DNA from 2 places in the Streptomyces sp. NPDC127114 genome. Region 1 is predicted to be linked to the other one. Evidence: riboswitches for the same ligand, from Rfam matches in the RefSeq annotation. Region 1 holds a riboswitch; the other holds the start of a gene.
The links. A riboswitch is a leader RNA that binds a small molecule or an ion and turns the genes downstream of it on or off. The one in region 1 is predicted to bind S-adenosylmethionine.

Region 1 (10,675 bases):
GATCGGCCCGGCCTTCGCCGAGGACGCTCCCGCCGCGAGCCCCGTGGGCGTCGGTCGTGCGCTCACCAACGACGCCCAGCGCGGCACCTTCAAGGTGACCGCCTGGACCGACGCGCCGCAGGCGACCGTCACCTCCGTCTCCGCGAAGGTCCGGCAGGGCGACACCGTCCTGGCCGAGATCCCGGCGCTGGAGGAGAACACGGCGGCCCGGGGCACCTTCGCGCTGCCCGAGGCGTCCACGCTCAAGCTCACCGAGGACGGCGGCACCATCCCGTCCCTCGGCAGGTACGCGATCGACGTCACGGCCACCGACTCGCTGGGCAACACCGTCACGCGCACCGACGCGGGCACGCTCGACTTCACGCTGAAGCCGCAGCTGCGCGACTTCGGCATCGGCAACCCGAGTTGGACCGACCGGAACCTCCACCCGAAGGGCACGCTCCTCGGCGTCCAGCCCGGCTCGGGCGACGAGGTGCCGCTGTCCGGCCGTACCGTGTCGTACGAGCGCACCGGCGAGGGCACGCCGCTCGGGTCGGCCGTGACCGGTGAGACCGGCGCGTTCGCCGGCGAGCCGGTCCCGGTGGAGTCGCGGTACACGTGGGCCCAGGCGCGGTTCACCGAGGACAGCGCCCAGGTGCACGGCACCGCCACGTACAACGCGTACACCAGCGGCGAGGAGAAGCGGCCGACGGTCACCGCCTCCGCCGACAAGGTCCGCGCGGAGTCCGGCGAGACGGTCACCATCAGCGGCCAGGTCACCGACCCGTCCGCCAACGGCGTCCCGATGGCGGACGTCCCGCTGACGGCGCGACTGGGCGGCGGTCTCCCGAAGACCGTGCGTACCGACGCCGAGGGCCGGTTCAGCGTGCGGCTCGTCGCCGCGCCCGGACCCGACTCGTCGGGGTGGTCCGTCCAGTCGGAGGGGTCGTTCCTCTCCTTCTACGCGAGCGGGCCGCTGGCGCTGCCCGCCGACTCCCGTACCTCCGTGGTCGGTTACAAGCTGGGGACCGACGCCCGGCTGACCGTGTACGGCGAGCTGCGCTCCCCGTACCAGAGCTGGACGTCCACCTCGTCCCAGCAGACGGTGGTCCTGGAGCAGTCCCCGGACGGGCAGACCGGCTGGAAGCAGATCGCCTCCACCGACTTCTACAACCACAACGAGGGCCGGACCCCGTTCGTCGCCGCCGCCTGGACCAAGGGCGGCTGGTTCCGGCTCCGTCACGTCGCGAACGACTACTTCGGGGCGTCCGTCAGCAAGCCCTTCTACGTCGTCCGCACCGAGACCCGCGTCACCGGCCTCAAGGCCTCCCCGGACCCGGTCGCCAAGGGTTCGACGATCACGGTCACGGGCTCGCTCCAGCAGTACACGAGCGGCGCCTGGCGCGGTCTGGGCTCGCAGTCGGTGAGCATCTGGTACAAGAAGTGGGGCACGACCACCTGGAAGCAGGTCGCCTCCGGCAAGTCCTCCTCGACGGGCGCGGTCTCGCTGAAGACCACGGCGACCGCCGACGGCTGGTACCAGATCCGCTACTACGGTGACGGCACCCACTTCCAGACGTTCAGCGGCCAGGACTGGGTCGACGTCCGCTGAGCCTCTTCCCGTGAGTCCCGGAAACACTGAAGGGCGGCACCCTCTCGGGTGCCGCCCATCGGCGTTGCTCAGGAGATCCGATCCGTCAGGATCAGAAGTCCATGTCACCGCCCGGCATGCCGCCGCCGGCCGGCGCGGCGGCCTTCTCCGGCTTGTCGGCGATGACGGCCTCGGTGGTGAGGAACAGGGCCGCGATGGAGGACGCGTTCTGCAGCGCGGAACGGGTCACCTTGGCGGGGTCGATGATGCCCTCGGCGATCATGTCGACGTACTCACCGGTCGCGGCGTTCAGGCCGTGGCCGACGGGCAGGTTGCGCACCTTCTCGACGATGACGCCGCCCTCGAGACCACCGTTGACGGCGATCTGCTTCAGCGGGGCCTCCAGGGCCAGCTTGACGATGTTGGCACCGGTGGCCTCGTCGCCGTCCAGCTCGAGCTTCTCGAAGACGGAGGAGGCCTGCAGCAGGGCCACGCCACCGCCGGCGACGATGCCCTCCTCGACGGCCGCCTTCGCGTTGCGCACGGCGTCCTCGATGCGGTGCTTGCGCTCCTTCAGCTCGACCTCGGTCGCGGCACCGGCCTTGATGACGGCGACGCCACCGGCGAGCTTCGCCAGGCGCTCCTGGAGCTTCTCGCGGTCGTAGTCCGAGTCGGAGTTCTCGATCTCGGCGCGGATCTGGTTCACGCGACCCGCGACCTGCTCGCTGTCACCGGCACCGTCGACGATGGTGGTCTCGTCCTTGGTGATGACGACCTTGCGGGCGCGGCCCAGCAGGTCCAGGCCGGCGTTCTCGAGCTTGAGGCCGACCTCCTCGGAGATGACCGTGCCGCCGGTGAGGATGGCGATGTCGTTCAGCATGGCCTTGCGGCGGTCGCCGAAGCCCGGGGCCTTGACGGCGACGGACTTGAAGGTGCCGCGGATCTTGTTGACGACCAGGGTCGACAGGGCCTCGCCCTCGACGTCCTCGGCGATGATCAGCAGCGGCTTGCCCGACTGCATGACCTTCTCGAGGAGCGGGAGCAGGTCCTTCACCGAGGAGACCTTGGAGTTGACGATGAGGATGTACGGGTCCTCGAGCGCGGCCTCCATGCGCTCCATGTCGGTCGCGAAGTACGCCGAGATGTAGCCCTTGTCGAAGCGCATGCCCTCGGTGAGCTCCAGCTCCAGACCGAAGGTCTGGGACTCCTCGACGGTGATGACGCCTTCCTTGCCGACCTTGTCCATGGCCTCGGCGATGAGCTCGCCGATCTGGGTGTCGGCGGCGGAGATGGAGGCGGTGGAGGCGATCTGCTCCTTGGTCTCGACCTCCTTGGCCTGGTCGAGCAGCGCACCGGAGACGGCCTCGACGGCCTTCTCGATGCCGCGCTTCAGGGCCATGGGGTTGGCGCCGGCGGCAACGTTGCGGAGGCCCTCACGGACCAGGGCCTGGGCGAGGACGGTGGCGGTGGTCGTACCGTCGCCGGCGACGTCGTCCGTCTTCTTGGCGACTTCCTTGACCAGCTCGGCGCCGATCTTCTCGTACGGGTCCTCGAGCTCGATTTCCTTGGCGATGGAGACACCATCGTTGGTGATCGTGGGGGCGCCCCACTTCTTCTCGAGGACGACGTTGCGGCCCTTGGGGCCGAGGGTGACCTTGACGGCGTCAGCGAGCTGGTTCATGCCGCGCTCGAGACCGCGCCGGGCCTCCTCGTCGAACGCGATGATCTTGGCCATGTGAAGTGGTCCTCCCGGACATGGGGTGGATAACGCTCCTGGACCGCGCCGACGCCCGCGACGGACGGCCCGCGCTCCTCGTGGTTCCTTCCCCACTCGGTCCGCGACCTCGTCTGCCCGATCCTCGTAAGCACTCTCACCTTCAGAGTGCTAACGCCAATGATTAGCACTCGCCCTAGGAGAGTGCAAGCGACTCCCGCAGATCGAGCACCCCTGGGGTACCCCGCTCCCGGCCCGCACGGGAACGCGCGAGGGGCCCGCATCCCGGTCAGGATGCGGGCCCCTCGACGGAAGTGCGTCGGTGGCCGATCGCGCCGCGCTCAGACGGCGAGCTTGACCATGTCCGCCTGCGGACCCTTCTGGCCCTGCGAGATCTCGAACTCGACCCGCTGACCCTCTTCGAGGGTGCGGTACCCGTCCATCTGGATCGCGCTGTAGTGGACGAAAACATCCGCACCACCGTCGACCGCGATGAAGCCGTAGCCCTTCTCCGCGTTGAACCACTTGACGGTGCCCTGAGCCATGCCTAACTCCCCTATTACTGGCCCTTGCGCGGGACCGCACTTCGCGGACCCGGGTCAGACCCTGCGCCGGAACGCGTCGACCGCGGCTGAATGTATCTGCCCAACTGCCCTCTGCAACAGGTCAATCGGACGAGAATTCTGGGCAGCCCGGAAAGGGGAATTGGGGAGAATCCCCAGGATTACGGGACAAGTCGGGCCCGGCAAAAAGCGCAGAAGGTACACAAGGCACGGGCACTTTGGCTGCTTCTTGTCGTGCGCAGACGCATTCTCATATGCGTCTGGCATGAGCAGCGGAGGGGACTTCCCCAACTCTACCGCGCTCAACCATGCAGAATTGCCCCTTCCGCTTTCTCTCGCGGAAGGGGCAATTCAGATATCTCAGGTACCCGCGGGTAGGGCTCAGCAGCCGCCGGCGACCGCCGGGATGATCGAGACGCCCGCGCCGTCCGGCGTCGCCGTCTCCAGGCCCTGCTCGAAGCGCACGTCGTCGTCGTTCACGTACACGTTGACGAAGCGGCGCAGCTTGCCCTGGTCGTCCAGGACGCGGGCGGCGATGCCGGTGTGGTTCTTCTCCAGGTCGGCGATGACCTCGGCGAGGGTCGCGCCCTCGGCGGGCACCTCGGCCTGGCCGCCCGTGTAGGTGCGGAGGATGGTGGGGATGCGGACGTTCACGGCCATGGCTGTCTTCGTACCTCTCGGATTCAGTGGGCCAGGCCCGCGTCGCGGAACGCGTCCAGGCTCGGGCGGATGGTGGCGGTCGCCTGCGAGCTGTCGGCCACGGCGTCCAGGGTCTTGAGGCCGTCGCCGGTGTTGAGGACGACCGTGGTCAGCGTGGGGTCGAGCAGACCGTTCTCGACGAGCTTGCGCGTCACGCCGACGGTCACGCCGCCCGCCGTCTCGGCGAAGATGCCCTCGGTACGGGCGAGGACCTTGATCGCGTCGACGACCTGCTCGTCGTTCACGTCCTCCACGGCGCCGCCCGTGCGGCGCGCGATGTCGAGGACGTACGGGCCGTCGGCCGGGTTGCCGATGGCCAGCGACTTGGCGATGGTGTTCGGCTTCTGGGGGCGCACCACGTCGTGGCCGGCCTTGAAGGCGGCCGACACCGGGGAGCAGCCCTCGGCCTGGGCACCGAAGATCTTGTACGGCTTGTCCTCGACCAGACCGAGCTTGACGAGCTCCTGCAGACCCTTGTCGATCTTCGTGAGCTGGGAGCCGGAGGCGATCGGGATGACCAGCTGGTCCGGGATGACCCAGCCGAGCTGCTCGCAGATCTCGTACGCGAGCGTCTTCGAGCCCTCGCCGTAGTACGGACGGAGGTTGACGTTGACGAAGCCCCAGCCCTCGCCGAGCGGGTCGCCGATGAGCTCCGAGCAGAAGCGGTTCACGTCGTCGTAGTTGCCCTCGATGGCGACGAGGTCGCCGCCGTACACGCCGGCCATGACGACCTTGCCCTGCTCCAGGTCGTGCGGGATGAACACGCAGGAGCGGAAGCCGGCCCGGGCGGCGGCGGCGCCGACGGCGCCGGCCAGGTTGCCGGTGGAGGAGCAGGAGAGGGTGGTGAAGCCGAAGGCGCGGGCGGCCTCGATGGCCTGGGCGACGACCCGGTCCTTGAAGGAGTGGGTCGGGTTTCCGGAGTCGTCCTTGACGAACAGCTTGCCGGGCTCGACGCCGATCTCGCGGGCGAGGTTGTCGGCCTGGACGAGCTTGGTCCAGCCCGGGTTCAGGTTGGGCTTCTCGGCGACGTCGGCCGGGACGGGCAGCAGCGGGGCGTAGCGCCAGATGTTGGCGGGGCCGGCCTCGATCTGCTTGCGCAGCGCCTCGGGGTCGCCGGTCGGCAGGTCGTAGGCGACTTCGAGCGGGCCGAAACACAGCTCGCAGGCGAAGATCGGGCCGAGCGCGAACGTCTCGCCGCATTCGCGGCAGGAGAGGCCGGACGCGGGACCGAGGTCGACGGTGGTACCGGGAGCGGTGGTTCCGGAAGCGGGTGCGACGGTCTGTACAGCCATTGGAGGCGAGGCCCTTTCTCCTCATCTTCCTCATGACGCATTTCGCCATGAGACGGATTTGGCACCTTCCCTAGTCGGGGACCTCGCTGGAGGACGAGTAGTGACCGACTGGAGGGTTGCCGGGGCTTCAACGGGCCGTTTCCCTCTGCCCCTCTGGATGAGCGGTATTCGATTGTGAGACGCGGGCGGCACCCCGACATGCATCAGGCATCCGCGTTGTTCAAGACTGTAACCGAAGCCCTGGACGGGCGAGACGGTCGTCCGATCCTCGAGATGGAGATCACGTTGCTGGAAGAAGTGGAGCGCTGGCTGGCCCGGCGGTCCTGGTCCGTGGCCGACCGTCCGCTGGAGCGGGTCCTCGCCGCCAAGCGCGGGACGAAGGTCAGCGTGGTGCTGCCCGCGCTGAACGAGGAGGCGACGGTCGGCGCGATCGTCTCCGTGATCCGCCGCGAGCTGATGACGGAGGCCGTGCCGCTGGTGGACGAGCTGCTGGTGATCGACTCGGGCTCCACGGACCGTACGGCGGAGGTGGCCGCGGCGGCCGGCGCGCGGGTGGTGGCGCGGGACGCGATCCTGCCGCGGATACCGGCGGTGCCCGGCAAGGGCGAGGTCCTCTGGCGGTCACTGCTGGTGACGAGCGGGGACGTCATCTGCTTCGTGGACGCGGATCTCCGGGACTTCTCGGCGGACTTCGTGACGGGCATCGTCGGCCCGCTGCTCACCGACCCGGACGTGGACTTCGTGAAGGCGATGTACGACCGCCCGCTCGGCGACGCGCCAGGTCAGGGCGGGCGGGTGACGGAGCTGGTGGCCCGGCCGCTGCTCAACCTGCACTGGCCGCGCCTCGCGGGCTTCGTGCAGCCGCTGGGCGGCGAGTACGCGGCGCGGCGCTCCCTCCTGGAGCGGCTGCCGTTCCCGGTCGGTTACGGGGTGGAGCTGGGTCTGCTCGTGGACGCGCTGCACACGGTCGGCCTGGACGCGCTCGCACAGGTGGACGTGGGAGTGCGCAAGCACCGCCACCAGGACGGCCAGGCCCTGGGCCGGATGGCGGCGGCGATCTACCGGACGGCGCAGCTGCGGCTCTCGCGCGGCCACCTCGTACGGCCGCGGCTGACCCAGTTCGAGCGGGGCGAGGACGGCTTCGCGCCGCGCACGTACCCGGTGGACACGGAGGAGCGCCCGCCGATGACGGAGATCGCGGAGTACACGGAGCGCCGCCGCGTGGCGTAACACCCGATAATGAGCCTTTCTGCCTAAATTTCCGTTTCATGCGGTTCAAGACTGAAACGGGAATCCTGTCGGCCGTTCTGGGTCTCGTGGCCGGGGTGCTGTCCTTCGCCGGAGCGGGCCCGGCCGCCGCCGATGTCGCCGAGCCCTTCGGCAGGCGCGAAGCCGGCGTGTACGTCGGCGACACCAGGACCGACCTCGGCGAGGCCGGCCCGACGGCCCCGAAGAACACGTACACCTGGTCCCCTGCGCACACGCCGTCCGCGCTTCCGCGCCTCGGCCCGCACGGCGGCAGCGGTGGCGCGATGGCGGAGGCCGACGCCGGCACCGAGCGCCTGTGGCTGCTGGGCGCGCTGGGCCTGGCGCTCGCGGCGACGGGCGTGGTGGCCGTGGCGGCGATGCGAGGCCGCGGGGACTACTGAGAGGGCGGAGGAACGCGCGGAGGGCCTTTCCCGTGGGGAAAGGCCCTCCGTCTCACGGCAGGTGTTCCTGTCAGCCGGTGTAGTAGCCGGCCATGTCGGCGACGAGGTCGACGGACCCGCTCCGGTTGTAGAAGGTGATCTTCCCGTCCCTGACCGGGACGACGACCATGTTCGCCACCGTCTGCCCGGCGACGAAGTTGAGGTTGGACGCCGCGGTGCGGGTCGTGCCGTACGGGTACACCGACACGAAGCCGGTCGCCGTCGGGTTCGTCGCGGTGACGTTGAGGACCACGGCCTTGTACTGGTCACCGACCGTGAGGCTCACCGTCTGACCCGCGCCGACCTTCGCCTGAGGCACACCGACACCCGCACCCGTGCGGGTGTCCATCACGCGCTTCGGCTTCGTTCCGGTGAAGACCGAGCCGGTGCCCTGCTTGAAGTAGCCGGCGACATCGGCGATGACGTCCACCGAACCGGCCCGGTTGTAGAAGGTGATCTTCCCGTCCCTGACCGGGACGACGACCATGTTGGGCACGGTCCGGCCGGCCGGGAAGTTGACGTTCGAGACGTTCGGCCGGGCGGTGCCGTACGGGTAGACCGACACGAAGCCCGGTGACGTCGCGTTCGTCGCCGTCACGTTGAGGGCCACCGCGGTGGCTCCCGGTTCGGTCACCGGCAGCGTCACCGTCCCGCCGCCCGGGATCTTCGCCTGCGGCACTCCGGTGCCGTCGCGGGTGTCCATCAGGCGCGTCGGCGTCACCGGCTGGTACGCCGAGGCCTCGGTGCCGGCGGTGTAGTAGCCGGCGACGTCGGCGATCAGGTCGACGGATCCGTTCTTGTTGTAGAAGTTCACGAAGCCGTTGACGACCGGCACGGTCACGAGGTTGGAGACCGTCTGGCCGGCCGCGAAGTTGAGGCTGGAGGCGGATGTCCGGTAGGTGCTCGTCGGGTAGACGGAGACGAAGCCGCCCGCCGTCGCGTTGGTCGCCGTGACGTTGAGGACCACCGCCGTCAGGCCGCTCCTCGGCACGCCGCCGGCCCCGGCCACCTCGAGGGAACGTGTCTCCCCCGGGCCGACCTTCCCCTTCCAGGTGCCGAGACCGTTGCGGGTGTCCATGAGCCGGGCGGGCGTCAGGGGCGTGTACGTGCCCGGCAGCGTGCTGAGCCCGACGTCGAACGACTCGATGCTTCCGGTGGACCGCAGAGCGGCGCCCGTGCCGTCGGCGGGCTGCGCCGTCATGACGTACGTGTAGGTGGCGTCCTCCAGGCCCCGGCCGAGCTGGTCCCTGCTGTCCCAGTCGATCGCGACGCCGGCGCCGTTGCCCCGCGCTCCCTGGTAGGTGCGGACGACGGTGCCGGAGGCCTCCCGGATCTCGACCTTCCAGGCGCCGACGGAGCGGGAGGTCCGCCAGCGCAGCTGGGTCGTGCCGCCGCTGATCCTGCGCTCGAACGTGTCGAGCATGACGAACGGCTGCGGGGCCACGGGCACCCGCTTGACGTGGATGTTCTGCTCGGCGTCGACGAAGGCGACGTTGGCGCCGAACTTGTCCACGGTCCAGGCGCCGCCCCGGCCGTCCGCATCCGCCCAGGCGGGCACAGTGGCGAGGTCGCTGGTCTGCCCGGTGGCCGCGTTCGTCAGCAGCAGCTTGTGCGCGGTCCGGTCGTGGCGTACGACGAAGCCGTCGCCGAGCAGCGACTCTCCCGCTGTCACGGGCACGTTCTTCTTCAGGGTCCGGTCGTAGACACCGGCCTTGTCGGCCCCGCAGGCCCAGTACAGCCAGCGGCCGACGGCCTGGAGCTCGGTGGGCCGGCAGCCGGAGCCCAGCTCGACGGGCGCCGAGGTGGCCCCGCTCTTGAGGTCGTAGGCGTTGACCTGGCCGGTGGAGGTGGCCGTGGCGGGCTTCCAGACCTGGCTGCCCCACAGGGCTGCCGCCGACTTGTTCAGGGTGAGCCGGACCTCGTTCTGGTTCAGGTTGTCGAGGTCGAGGTCGACGGCGTAGGTCGTGTCACCGTTCCTGGCCAGGACGTAGCGGCCGGCGGCGTCCACGACGGTGCTCTGCGCAGGCAGGTCCGTGTAGCGGTAGGAGTCGTCCGTGGGTGCCTCGACGGCCGTCCCGGCTCCGTACACCGAGTTGCCGTCGCCCAGCGACCGCAGCCCGTGCGGCGTCTGCCACAGACGGTGGCGCAGCTCGGGCGCGGTCGCGGCCGGCGTGCCGGTCGCGGTCGTGTCGACGTCGAACAGAGCGGGGGTCCCGGGCTTCAGGGCCGAGGTCGAGTCGGAGAGATAGCTCAGTCGGCCGCCGCCCAGCGCCAGACCGCTGTACGTGGCGGGGACCTGGGGCACCTTCCGCACGACCTCGGTCACGGGGGCGCCGCCGTCCCCGGGAGAGACGCGGTGAACCGCCCAGTCGGTGGCGCTGGTGCCGCCGACGACGAGGACGCTGCCGTCCGGGGCCGTGACGAAGCCCTTCGCGCCGGCGGGCAGCAGATCGCGGACGGGGCCGCCGCCGAGCGGGACCTCCTGGAGCTTCTGCCGCAGCACGCCGTCCGCGTCGTAGGACGCGGCGGAGTGGACGTAGACGACGTGACCGCCGACCACGGCGAACTCCGGGTACTCGGAGGTGGCGTACGGCCTGGCGACGCCCGTGCGCACGGGCGTGGCCGCGGCGTCCGAGCGGGGCACGGTGTACAGGCTGCTGCTACCGCCCGACCAGCCCAGGACGTGCTCGGCGCCGAGCCGGAGATTCGCCGTCCCGGGGAACGCTCCGGAGAGCCGGACGAGCGTGGCGGTCCCGTAGTCGAGGTAGAAGCGCGCCGAGCCGTCGGCGCTGAAGCGGATGATCGCCCCTCGGGTGTCCTGGGTGACGGTCACGGCCAGGCCCAGGTCCGTGGGGACGCCGGTGACCGGGGTCTCCGTGGTGCCGCCGTCCGCCAGGCGTACCAGGGTGAGCGCCGACGTCACGCCGTCCTGATCGGTGCGGGCGACCACCGTGTCGGCGGTGTAGGTGTTGAGCCAGCTCCGGCCCGCGGGGAGGGGGATCTCGGTCACGGCTCGGGTGGCGACGTCGACGATCCGGGCAGTGCCGGCCTCATAGGAGGCGTAGAGCCCGGAGTGCCCGTACTGGGCCGCCAGGGGCTGCGCCGTCGAGGCTCCGGTGGCCGTGTCCGTCCACAGCAGGTCGTTCACG
Region 2 (10,675 bases), on a different contig from region 1:
CAACACCATTCCGGTGACCACCGGAAAACCGGGCTTCTCCACCCGTAACGGGATCAAAGTGGTGCTCGGTAAGGAGTACTACGTCCGGATGCGCGGCACCAGCATCGGCATCGCGGAGGGCAGCTCGGAGTCGTACGACCTGCCGGTCTACTACGCCACCCGGGTCACCTGGAGCGGTGAGTACGTCCACGCCGCACCCTGGTCCGTCGGCTCCCAGGGCGTCGCCAACGTCAGCCACGGCTGCACCGGCATGTCGACCGGGAACGCGGCCTGGTTCTACGAGAACGTCCGCCCGGGCGACATCGTCAAGGTCGTCAACAGCTCAGGCCAGATGATGGACACCTTCGGCAACGGCTTCGGCGACTGGAACCTGAGCTGGGACAAGTGGCGCCGGGGCAGCGCCCTGGTGGCCGAGAAGGGCGACCCCACGGCCACCGAGGACGCGAAGGCCCGGCTCAGGCCGAGCCTGTAACCCGTACGGGCGGTGCTACGCGTCGATGGAGAGACGCGAGCGCAGCAGGGCCGCCAGGGACGCCGCGAACTCGACCGGTTCCACCGGAAGGGTGACCGCGGCGTCCGCGCGGCTCCACGTGGCCAGCCAGGCGTCCTGCGGGCGGCCGATGAGGAGCAGCACCGGCGGGCAGCGGAAGACCTCGTCCTTGATCTGCCGGCACACGCCCATGCCGCCCGCCGGCACGGCCTCGCCGTCGAGCACGCACACGTCGATGCCGCCCTCGTCCAGGGCCGCGAGCACCGCCGGCAGCGTCGCGCACTCCACGAACTCGACCGGGGGAACATCGGCGGCGGGCCGGCGCCCGGCCGCGAGGCGGACCTGCGCGCGGGTGTTCGCGTCGTCGCTGTAGACCAGGACCGTGGCGCTCGACTGCATCGTTCCTCCGTGAAGGTGGTCGGCCGTTGCGCGGATGCTACTCCGCTCCACACCCCGTCAACACCCGTTCAACACCTGTTCGAAGGGTGCCGGAAGCCCGCCCGGATGGGCCGTTCGGGCAGGACACGCGCCCCGGACACTCCGAACGGCACCCCCCGGAGTGAGGGCGGGATAAGCGACCGACATAATGTCGGTCGTGGCGACAGTAACGACAGTAGATACCGGGCACGCGCACCCGTCGGTCAATCGACCGAACCTCACCAGCGTCGGAACCATCATCTGGCTGAGCTCCGAGCTGATGTTCTTCGCGGCCCTCTTCGCGATGTACTTCACCCTGCGATCCGTGATGGGCGCGGAGTTCTGGACGGAAAAGGCGCACGCCTTGAACCTTCCGTTCTCCGCGACGAACACCACGATCCTGGTGCTCTCCTCCCTCACCTGCCAGCTCGGCGTCTTCGCCGCCGAGCGCGGTGACGTGAAGAAGCTCCGGACGTGGTTCGTCATCACGTTCGTGATGGGCGCGGTCTTCATCGGCGGCCAGGTCTTCGAGTACACCGAGCTGGTGAAGAAGGACGGCCTCTCGCTGTCCTCCGACCCGTACGGCACGGTGTTCTACCTGACCACCGGCTTCCACGGCCTGCACGTGACGGGCGGTCTCATCGCCTTCCTGCTGGTCCTCGGCCGGACGTACGCCGCCAAGAGGTTCACTCACGAGCAGGCAACCGCCGCCATCGTCGTGTCCTACTACTGGCACTTCGTCGATGTCGTCTGGATCGGCCTCTTCGCCACGATCTACTTGATCAAGTAATCGGGCTCCGCCTCCGGGCGGACCGACACATCCAGCAAGCATCGACGCAGAAGATCCTGACACCGGGGTAATCCGTGAAAAAGCTCTCCGCACGACGACGCCATCCGCTGGCGGCGGTCGTCGTCCTACTTCTCGCGCTGGCGGCAACTGGGGGGCTCTACGCCGCGTTCGCGCCCGCGGGCACGGCGAAGGCCGATGAAACCGCCCAGTCCCTGGCCATCGAGGAGGGCAAGAAGCTCTACTCCGTCGGCTGTGCCAGCTGCCACGGAACCGGCGGTCAGGGCACCTCTGACGGCCCGTCCCTGGTCGGCGTGGGCTCGGCGGCCGTGGACTTCCAGGTCGGCACCGGCCGCATGCCCGCGCAGCAGCCGGGCGCGCAGGTCCCGAGGAAGAAGGTCATCTACACGCAGGCTGAGATCGATCAGCTCGCGGCGTACGTCGCCTCCCTCGGCGCCGGCCCGACCGTGCCGAAGGCCAACCAGTACAGCCCTGAGGGCGCCGACGTCGCCAAGGGTGGCGAGCTGTTCCGCTCCAACTGCGCCCAGTGCCACAACTTCACCGGTGAGGGCGGTGCCCTGACCTACGGCAAGTACGCCCCGAGCCTCGAGGGCGTGGACCCGAAGCACCTCTACGAGGCCATGCAGACCGGCCCGCAGAACATGCCCTCCTTCCCCGACACCACGATGCCGGAGAAGCAGAAGAAGGACATCATCGCCTACGTCCAGGCCGTGAACAGCGACAAGGCCGACAACCCGGGTGGTCTCAAGCTGGGTGGCCTCGGCCCCGTCAGCGAGGGTCTGTTCGCGTGGATCTTCGGTCTGGGCGCGCTGATCGCAGTTGCCATCTGGGTCGCGGCCCACACCGCTAAGGCCAAGAAGTCATGAGTACCCAAGAGAATTCAGAAGAGAACCTGCCGACCGTGCAGGACACCGCGCACGGCGCGGTGAAGGTCGCCGAAGACCCGTTCGCCGACCCGGGCCTCCCGCCCCACAAGCCGCGCATCCAGGACATCGACGAGCGGGCCGCCAAGCGGTCCGAGCGCGCGATCGCCTTCATGTTCACGCTGTCGATGCTGGCCACGATCGGCTTCATCGCCTCGTACGTGATCTTCCCGGTCGACAAGATCGTGTACATCTGGCCGTTCGGCCGGGTGTCCGCGCTCAACTTCGCCCTGGGCTGGACGCTCGGCCTGGCCCTGTTCTTCATCGGCGCGGGCGCGGTCCACTGGGCCCGCACCCTGATGTCCGACGTCGAGGTGGCCGACGAGCGTCACCCGATGGAGGCGTCGCCCGAGGTCAAGGCCAAGGTCATGGCGGACTTCGCGGCCGGTGCCGCCGAGTCCGGCTTCGGCCGCCGCAAGCTGGTCCGCAACACGCTGTTCGGCGCGCTGGCCCTGGTGCCGCTCTCCGGCGTCGTGCTGCTGCGTGACATGGGTCCGCTGCCCGAGAAGAAGCTCCGCTCCACCATGTGGGCGAAGGGCAAGCTCCTCATCAACATGAACACCAACGAGCCGCTGCGTCCCGAGGACGTCGCCGTCGGTTCGCTGACGTTCGCCAAGCCCGAGGGCCTGGAGGAGCACGACCACCACTTCCAGACCGAGATCGCCAAGGCCGCCCTGATGATCGTCCGGATCCAGCCGGAGGACATCAAGGACAAGCGCGAGCTCGAGTGGTCCCACGAGGGCATCGTGGCCTTCTCGAAGATCTGCACCCACGTCGGTTGCCCGATCTCCCTGTACGAGCAGCAGACGCACCACGTGCTCTGCCCGTGCCACCAGTCCACCTTCGACCTGTCCGACGGCGCCCGCGTCATCTTCGGCCCGGCCGGCCACGCCCTCCCGCAGCTGCGGATCGGCGTGAACGACAAGGGCTTCCTCGAGGCGCACGGCGACTTCGAAGAGCCCGTCGGTCCTGCTTTCTGGGAGCGCGGATGAGCACTGTGACCAACACGCAGAAGAAGGCGCCCGCCGGAGAGCGGATCGCCGACTGGGCCGACGGACGCCTGGGGATCTACACGCTGGCCAAGGCCAACATGCGGAAGATCTTCCCGGACCACTGGTCCTTCATGCTGGGCGAGGTCTGCCTCTACAGCTTCCTCATCATCATCCTGACGGGCGTCTACCTGACGATGTTCTTCCACCCGTCGATGAACGAGGTGGAGTACGTCGGACCGTACGTCCCGCTCCAGGGACAGCTGATGTCCGAGGCGTTCAACTCGACCATGCACATCTCGTTCGAGGTGCGCGGTGGTCTGCTCATCCGGCAGATCCACCACTGGGCGGCGCTGATCTTCCTCGCCGGCATGTTCGTGCACATGATGCGCGTCTTCTTCACCGGCGCGTTCCGCAAGCCGCGTGAGATCAACTGGCTGTTCGGCTTCCTGCTGTTCTTCCTGGGCATGTTCACCGGCTTCACCGGTTACTCGCTCCCGGACGACCTGCTGTCCGGCACCGGTGTCCGCTTCATGCAGGGCGCGATCCTGTCCGTGCCGATCGTCGGCACGTACCTGTCGATGTTCCTGTTCGGCGGCGAGTTCCCCGGCGGCGACTTCGTCGCCCGGTTCTACTCGGCGCACGTGCTGCTGCTCCCGGGCATCATGCTCGGCCTGGTGGTCGCGCACCTCATCCTGGTGTTCGTCCACAAGCACACGCACTTCGAGGGCCCCGGCCGCACCAACAAGAACGTCGTCGGCATGCCGCTGCTGCCGGTGTACATGGCCAAGGCCGGAGGCTTCTTCTTCCTGGTCTTCGGCGTCATCGCGGTCATCTCGGCGATCGCCTCGATCAACCCGATCTGGGCCCTCGGCCCGTACCGCCCGGACCAGGTGTCCACCGGCGCCCAGCCCGACTGGTACATGGGCTTCGCCGAGGGTCTGATCCGTGTCATGCCGGGCTGGGAGATCAACCTGTGGGGCCACACGCTGGTCCTCGGCGTGATGATCCCGCTGGCGATCTTCCCGGCGGTCCTCGCCGCGATCGCGGTCTACCCCTTCATCGAGTCCTGGATCACGGGCGACAAGCGCGAGCACCACATCGCGCAGCGCCCGCGCAACGCTCCGACGCGCACCGCCTTCGGTGTCGCCTGGATCACCGCGTACATGGTCATGCTCGTCGGTGGTGGAAACGACCTGTGGGCCACGCACTTCCACCTGTCGCTGAACGCCATCACCTGGTTCGTCCGGATCTTCTTCTTCGTCGGCCCGGTCATCGCGTTCATCGTCACCAAGCGGATCTGCCTCGGCCTCCAGCGCCGGGACAAGGACAAGGTGCTGCACGGTCGCGAGTCCGGCATCATCAAGCGCCTGCCGCACGGTGAGTTCGTCGAGGTCCACCAGCCGCTCAGCCAGGGCGAGCGCTACAAGCTCACCGCCCACGAGCAGTACGAGCCGGCCGAGCTGCCGCCGGCCGTCGACGAGAACGGTGTGGAGCGCAAGATCGGCCGCATGGAGAAGCTCCGGGTCAAGCTCAACCGGGGTTACTACGGCGCGGACAACCAGATCGCCAAGCCGACGGTCGAGGAGTTCAGGGAGATCGAGAGCGGCCACGGCCACCACTGATCACCTGACCTGGTAGTCGCCACGGCGAGAGCCCCGTCCATTCGATGGACGGGGCTCTTTGCCGTGCCCGGAGATCGATAGGGTGGGAGACGACCTCGCAGTCCCGTACGTACACACAGGAGCGACCATGAGCGCTGTGCACCCCGCTGGAGGCGACACCGCGGCGGGCCGCTCCTGGCCCGCCCTGCTGAACGGACTCCTCGAAGGCCGTGACCTGTCCGCCGACGACACCGCCTGGGCGATGGACCTGATCATGCGCGGCGAGGCGACCGACGCGCAGATCGCCGGGTTCATGGTGGCCCTGCGGGCCAAGGGCGAGACGGTGGCGGAGATCTCCGGTCTCGTACGGACCATGTACGAGCACGCCAACGTCATCGAGGTGCCCGGGCCGGCCGTCGACATCGTCGGCACCGGCGGCGACGGGGCCAGGACGGTGAACATCTCCACGATGTCGTCGATCGTGGTCGCCGGCACCGGCGTCAGGGTCGTCAAGCACGGCAACCGCGCCGCCTCCTCCGCCTCCGGCTCCTCCGACGTCCTGGAGAAGCTCGGCATCAACCTGAACCTCACCCCGAAGCGGGTCGCCGAGGTCGCCGAGGAGGCGGGCATCACCATCTGCTTCGCGGTGAAGTTCCACCCCTCGCTGCGGTACGTCGCCGCCGCCCGCGGCCAGCTCGGCATCCGCACCACCTTCAACGTGCTCGGCCCGCTCACCAACCCGGCCAAGGTGCGGGCCCAGGCCGTCGGCGTCGCCGACCCGCGCATGGCGCCGATCGTGGCCGGCGTGCTCGCCGACCGCGGCAACTCCGCCCTGGTCTTCCGCGGCGACGACGGCCTGGACGAGCTGACCACCACCGGCACCTCCCGGGTGTGGGTGGTCCGGGACGGCGCCGTCCGCGAGGAGCGCTTCGACCCGCGGGACGTCGGCATCGAGCCGGTGACCCTGGACGCCCTGCGCGGCGGCGACCCCTCGTACAACGCCGACGTCGCCCGGCGCCTGCTCGCCGGCGAGACCGGCCCGGTGCGGGACGCGGTGCTGCTCAACTCGGCGGCCGCGCTGGTCGCCCTGGAGCCGGGCGAGGGCACCCTCGCGGAGCAGCTGCGGGCCGGCATGGACCGGGCCGCCGAGTCGGTCGACTCGGGCTCCGCCCGCCGCGCCCTGGAGCGGTGGATCGCGGCCAGCAACGCCTGAGCGCGTGTGAACGGCGGATTGCGACCCCGTCCCGGATGCCGGGACGGGGTTGCGTCGTCGTGATCGTCTGGCATAGGTTCTGGAACAGGTCATGAGTGACAGCGACAAAGCCCCGGCTGGCTGTCCGGCAACCCTCCGTCCGTGGCGGGGTGCCCCGGGTGAAGACCAGGCCGCACGAGCAGAAGCCTGCGGCAAGCGCGGACCCCTGCGCACACCCTGGGGTCCTTGGTCCTCTAGGGAGCGGTGTCTCGTGAGCAAGCGAATGCGCTAGGGCCTCCGGCCCCTTTCTCCACCTCAACACCCGTACGCGGCACCCCCTTTCGCGCTGCCGCCCCGCGGGCCCCTCACGCCCTTTCGCGCCCCTTTTATGCCGGGAGACACCGTCATGTCCGCACGCCCGAACGCCTCCGCCACCGCTTCCGCCGCCGCTGCTCCGGCCGACACCGACCCCTGCTGCGACGCCCCGCTGCCGGTCCTCGGCCGTGACGTCACCGTCCCGCTCGTCACCGGCGGCGAGGTCACCTACGCGGCGCTCGACTACGCCGCCAGCGCCCCGGCCCTCCAGCGCGTGTGGGACGACGTGGCCGCCTACGCCCCGTACTACGGCAGCGTCCACCGCGGCGCCGGCTACCTCTCCCAGCTCTCCACCGACCTCTTCGAGAGCAGCCGCGCCACCGTCGCCGAGTTCCTCGACTGCCGCCCCGGCGACCAGGTCGTCTTCACCCGCTCCACCACCGACTCGCTCAACCTGCTCGCCCAGGTGATCCCCGCCGGCTGCCAGGTCTTCGTCTTCGAGACCGAGCACCACGCCTCGCTGCTGCCCTGGAGGGACGCCCGGGTCACCTACCTCAACGCGCCGCGCACCCCGGAGCAGGCCGTCGCCACCCTTGAGCGGGCCCTCGCCGACCGGGACCCCTACGGGCCCGCCCTGGTCTGCGTGACCGGTGCCTCCAACGTCACCGGCGAGCTGTGGCCGGTGCGCGAACTCGCCGCGGCCGCGCACGCGCACGGCGCGCGGATCGTCCTGGACGCCGCCCAGCTGGCGCCCCACCACCCCGTCTCCGTACGGGAGTTGGACGTCGACTGGGTCGCCTTCTCCGGGCACAAGCTGTACGCCCCGTTCGGCTCCGGCGTCCTCGCCGGGCGCGCCGACTGGCTGCAGGAATCCGAGCCCTACCTCGCGGGCGGCGGCGCCTCCCGCAAGGTGGCCCGCCGGGCCGACGGTGGTGTGGACGTGGAGTGGCACACCACCGCGGCCCGGCATGAGGCCGGTTCGCCGAACGTCATCGGCGTCTACTCCATCGCCTCCGCCTGCAAGGCCCTCACCGAGGCCGGCTTCGACTCCCTCGTCGCCCGCGAGCGGCACCTGATCGCCAGGGTCCGCGAGGGCCTGGCGGAGGTGCCCGAGGTCCGCGTCCTCTCCCTCTTCGGCGACGACTCGCCGCGCGTCGGCGTCATCTCCTTCGTCGTGGAGGGCTGGAACAGCTCGCACTTCGCCGCCGCGCTGTCCGCCGAGTACGGCATCGGCGTCCGCGACGGCCTGTTCTGCGCCCACCCGCTCGTGCGCACGCTGCTCGGCAGCGACCCGCGGGACCCCGGCGAGTGCGGCGCCCCGGAGGCGGCCCCTGGCGAGCGGTCCCTCAACGCGATCCGGGTGAGCTTCGGCGCGGGCACGCCCGACGAGCACGTGGAGCGGTTCGTCGGCGCGGTGAAGGAGCTGGTGCGCGACGGCGCCCGCTGGAAGTACCGCACCGAGGACGGCCGCTGCGTCCCGGACCGCGGCTGAACCCGGCCCGTACCGCGGCTGACGGGGTTCCCCCGTACGAGTGAAGCCGGCCTCCCGTGGGGAGAGGCCGGCTTCACCGCTGTGTCCGGCCGCCCTACGACTCCAGGCCGATGGCGAAGGCCGCGTCCAGCTCGTGCTGCGAGTAGGCGCGGAAGGCGACGTGCGTGTCGGTGGCCTCGACGCCGGGGATCTTGGAGATCTGGCCCGGGATGATGTCGGCCAGGTCGTCGTGGCGCCCGACCCGGACCATGGCGATCAGGTCGTAGGTGCCGGTGACCGAGAAGACCTCGCTGACGGAGTCGATCGCGGCGATCGCCTCGGCGATCTCGGGGATGCGGTCCACGCTGGTCTTGATGAGCACGATCGCGGTGATCACGGCTGGCTTTCTCCCTCGGTGGCCGCGGCTGGTGGTTTCACCTTATCCCCACGCCCGTAGCGCGCCCACGCGTAGACGAAGCCCAGCGCGAAGCCGATCACGTGCGCCAGGTACGCGACCCCCGGCCCCGCCCCGGCCGAGCGGGCCGCCAGCCACTGGAGCGCGAACCAGAACGCCAGCACGATCCAGGCCGGGAAGCGCAGCGGCAGGAAGAAGAGGAAGGGGAAGAGGCTGGTGACCCGGGAGCGCGGGAAGAGATAGAGGAAGGCGCCCAGCACGCCCGAGATCGCCCCCGAGGCCCCGACCAGCGTCTGCCCGCCGTCCGCCTGGTCGCCGTGCACCGCCGCGTAGCCGGCCAGCGCCAGATATCCGACGCCCAGGTAGAACAGGCCGAAGCCGGTCGCGCCCATGCGCTCCTCGGCCATGGCGCCGAAGACGTACAGGAACAGCATGTTCCCGAGCAGGTGCAGCCAGCTGCCGTGGACGAAGAGCGCGGTCAGCGGGGTGAGCAGGGCGCGCGGCTCGCCCTGTGTCAGCTCGGCGGGGATGACGCCCCAGCGCTGGAAGTACGTGCTCTGCGCCGCGAGCAGCTCGTCGCCCGTGCCGTACGCCGGACCGAGTCCCGACACCGGGCTGACGGCGAACAGCAGCACGCAGCACGCGATGAGTCCGTAGGTCACGGTGGGCCCGCCACGGGCGCCGCGCCAGGCGCCGAGGGCCGCGCTCCGCCAGTCGATCATGGACAGATCATGGCGTACCGGGGCCCACCTGGACAGAGTGCCTCGCCGTGACACGGGGTACCCGCGAGGCCGTAGGGTTACGGGCAGTACTCCCGCAGTTCGACGGTGCACCGCGGGCCCGTAAAGCCTCGTACGGAAAGAGGACGGCACGATGACGACGGTTCCCCTGCCGACCGCCGAGACCCGCTGGCGCTGCACTCTCTGCGGCAACCTGACCCGCTTCGACGTGACCCGCTCGTCCAAGGTCGTCGAGTACGTCCATCTGGACCTCGCCGGAGAGCCCAAGGTCGAGGAGCGCGAGGTGGTCAGTGAGACCATCGAGTCGGTCCGCTGCCGCTGGTGCAACGCGGTGGACCAGATCGAACTGGTGGACAGGCCGGGCGCCGCTTCCTGAGGAGCGGCCCGGCGAGGCGAGACAGGGAGTGGGTGACGGATCGTGGAGCAGCCCGCGCAGGGTGCCGGGCCGGAAGGCTCGGCAGACGGCGCTGCGGAGGCGCTCGACCGACCGCTGCCCGAGGCCGTACGCCGTAAGGTCGTCGCGCTCGTCGCCGACGCCTTCGGCGGGCTGACCGTCGCCGAGCTGCCGGCCCCGCTGCGCCAGTACGCCCGCTTCACCGCCTCCCGGCGGGCCAAGTTCGCCGGGAACGCGATGGCCGCCGCCCTGGAGGGCGATCCGCTGTTCCGGCAGCGGATCGGGGAGCGGTTCAAGGAGTCCCAGCCCGAACTGGCCGGGGCCGTCGAGTCCGGCGCCCCGCCGGCCGCTGCCGACCCGGTCGACGTGGCCGCGGCGGCGTACGTGCTGCGCCCGCCCGGCTGGGGCAAGCTCGTGGCCGCCGCGGGCGAGGAGGCCGAACGGGCCGACGCCGAGCGCGCCGACGAGGCCGGCCGGCGCGAGCTGGAGCGGCTGCGCGAGGAGGTCGCGGCGGCGAGGGACCGCGCCAGGGCCGAGACCGAGCAGCTGCGGCGGGACCTGGAGGCCGCCCGCAAGGAAGCGGAATCGCTTCACCGCAAGCTGCGCAGCGCCCAGAGCGACGTCAAGCGCGGCGAGGCCGCGCTGCGCCGCGTCCAGGCCGAGATCGACACGGCGCGCACCGAGGCCGCCGCACAGGTGTCGGCCGCAGAGAGCGAGAGCCGGCGCCTCAAGGCGCGGCTCGGCGAGGTCGAGGCGGCCCTGGAGGCCAGCCGGCGGGCCGCCCGCGAGGGCCGCTCGGTGGAGGACATGCGGCTGCGGCTGCTCCTGGACACGGTGCTCGACGCCGCCCAGGGGCTGCGTCGCGAACTCGCCCTGCCGCCCGTGTCGATGCACCCGGCGGACACCGTGGACGCGGT

Region 2: another riboswitch for S-adenosylmethionine. It lies ahead of ACFVGS_RS26825 (aminotransferase class V-fold PLP-dependent enzyme); the one in region 1 lies ahead of thrC (threonine synthase).

Annotation. Positions count from the first base shown of each region.
Region 1 covers NZ_JBHXTJ010000016.1:16,456-27,130, forward strand. Annotated here, with positions in the region: gene ACFVGS_RS18215 (carboxypeptidase-like regulatory domain-containing protein) at 1-1,591, shown strand, start outside; gene groL (chaperonin GroEL) at 1,683-3,305, opposite strand; gene ACFVGS_RS18225 (cold-shock protein) at 3,626-3,829, opposite strand; gene ACFVGS_RS18230 (MoaD/ThiS family protein) at 4,229-4,507, opposite strand; gene thrC (threonine synthase) at 4,531-5,838, opposite strand; SAM riboswitch class I at 5,857-6,002, opposite strand; gene ACFVGS_RS18240 (glucosyl-3-phosphoglycerate synthase) at 6,124-7,068, shown strand; gene ACFVGS_RS18245 (hypothetical protein) at 7,107-7,487, shown strand; gene ACFVGS_RS18250 (FlgD immunoglobulin-like domain containing protein) at 7,558-10,675, opposite strand, start outside.
Region 2 covers NZ_JBHXTJ010000031.1:40,888-51,562, forward strand. Annotated here, with positions in the region: gene ACFVGS_RS26790 (Ig-like domain-containing protein) at 1-472, shown strand, start outside; gene ACFVGS_RS26795 (hypothetical protein) at 488-889, opposite strand; gene ACFVGS_RS26800 (heme-copper oxidase subunit III) at 1,077-1,697, shown strand; gene ACFVGS_RS26805 (c-type cytochrome) at 1,772-2,581, shown strand; gene ACFVGS_RS26810 (Rieske 2Fe-2S domain-containing protein) at 2,578-3,630, shown strand; gene ACFVGS_RS26815 (cytochrome bc complex cytochrome b subunit) at 3,627-5,252, shown strand; gene trpD (anthranilate phosphoribosyltransferase) at 5,380-6,444, shown strand; SAM riboswitch class IV at 6,532-6,648, shown strand; gene ACFVGS_RS26825 (aminotransferase class V-fold PLP-dependent enzyme) at 6,830-8,230, shown strand; gene ACFVGS_RS26830 (Lrp/AsnC family transcriptional regulator) at 8,325-8,606, opposite strand; gene ACFVGS_RS26835 (rhomboid family intramembrane serine protease) at 8,603-9,346, opposite strand; gene ACFVGS_RS26840 (hypothetical protein) at 9,498-9,740, shown strand; gene ACFVGS_RS26845 (NYN domain-containing protein) at 9,783-10,675, shown strand, end outside.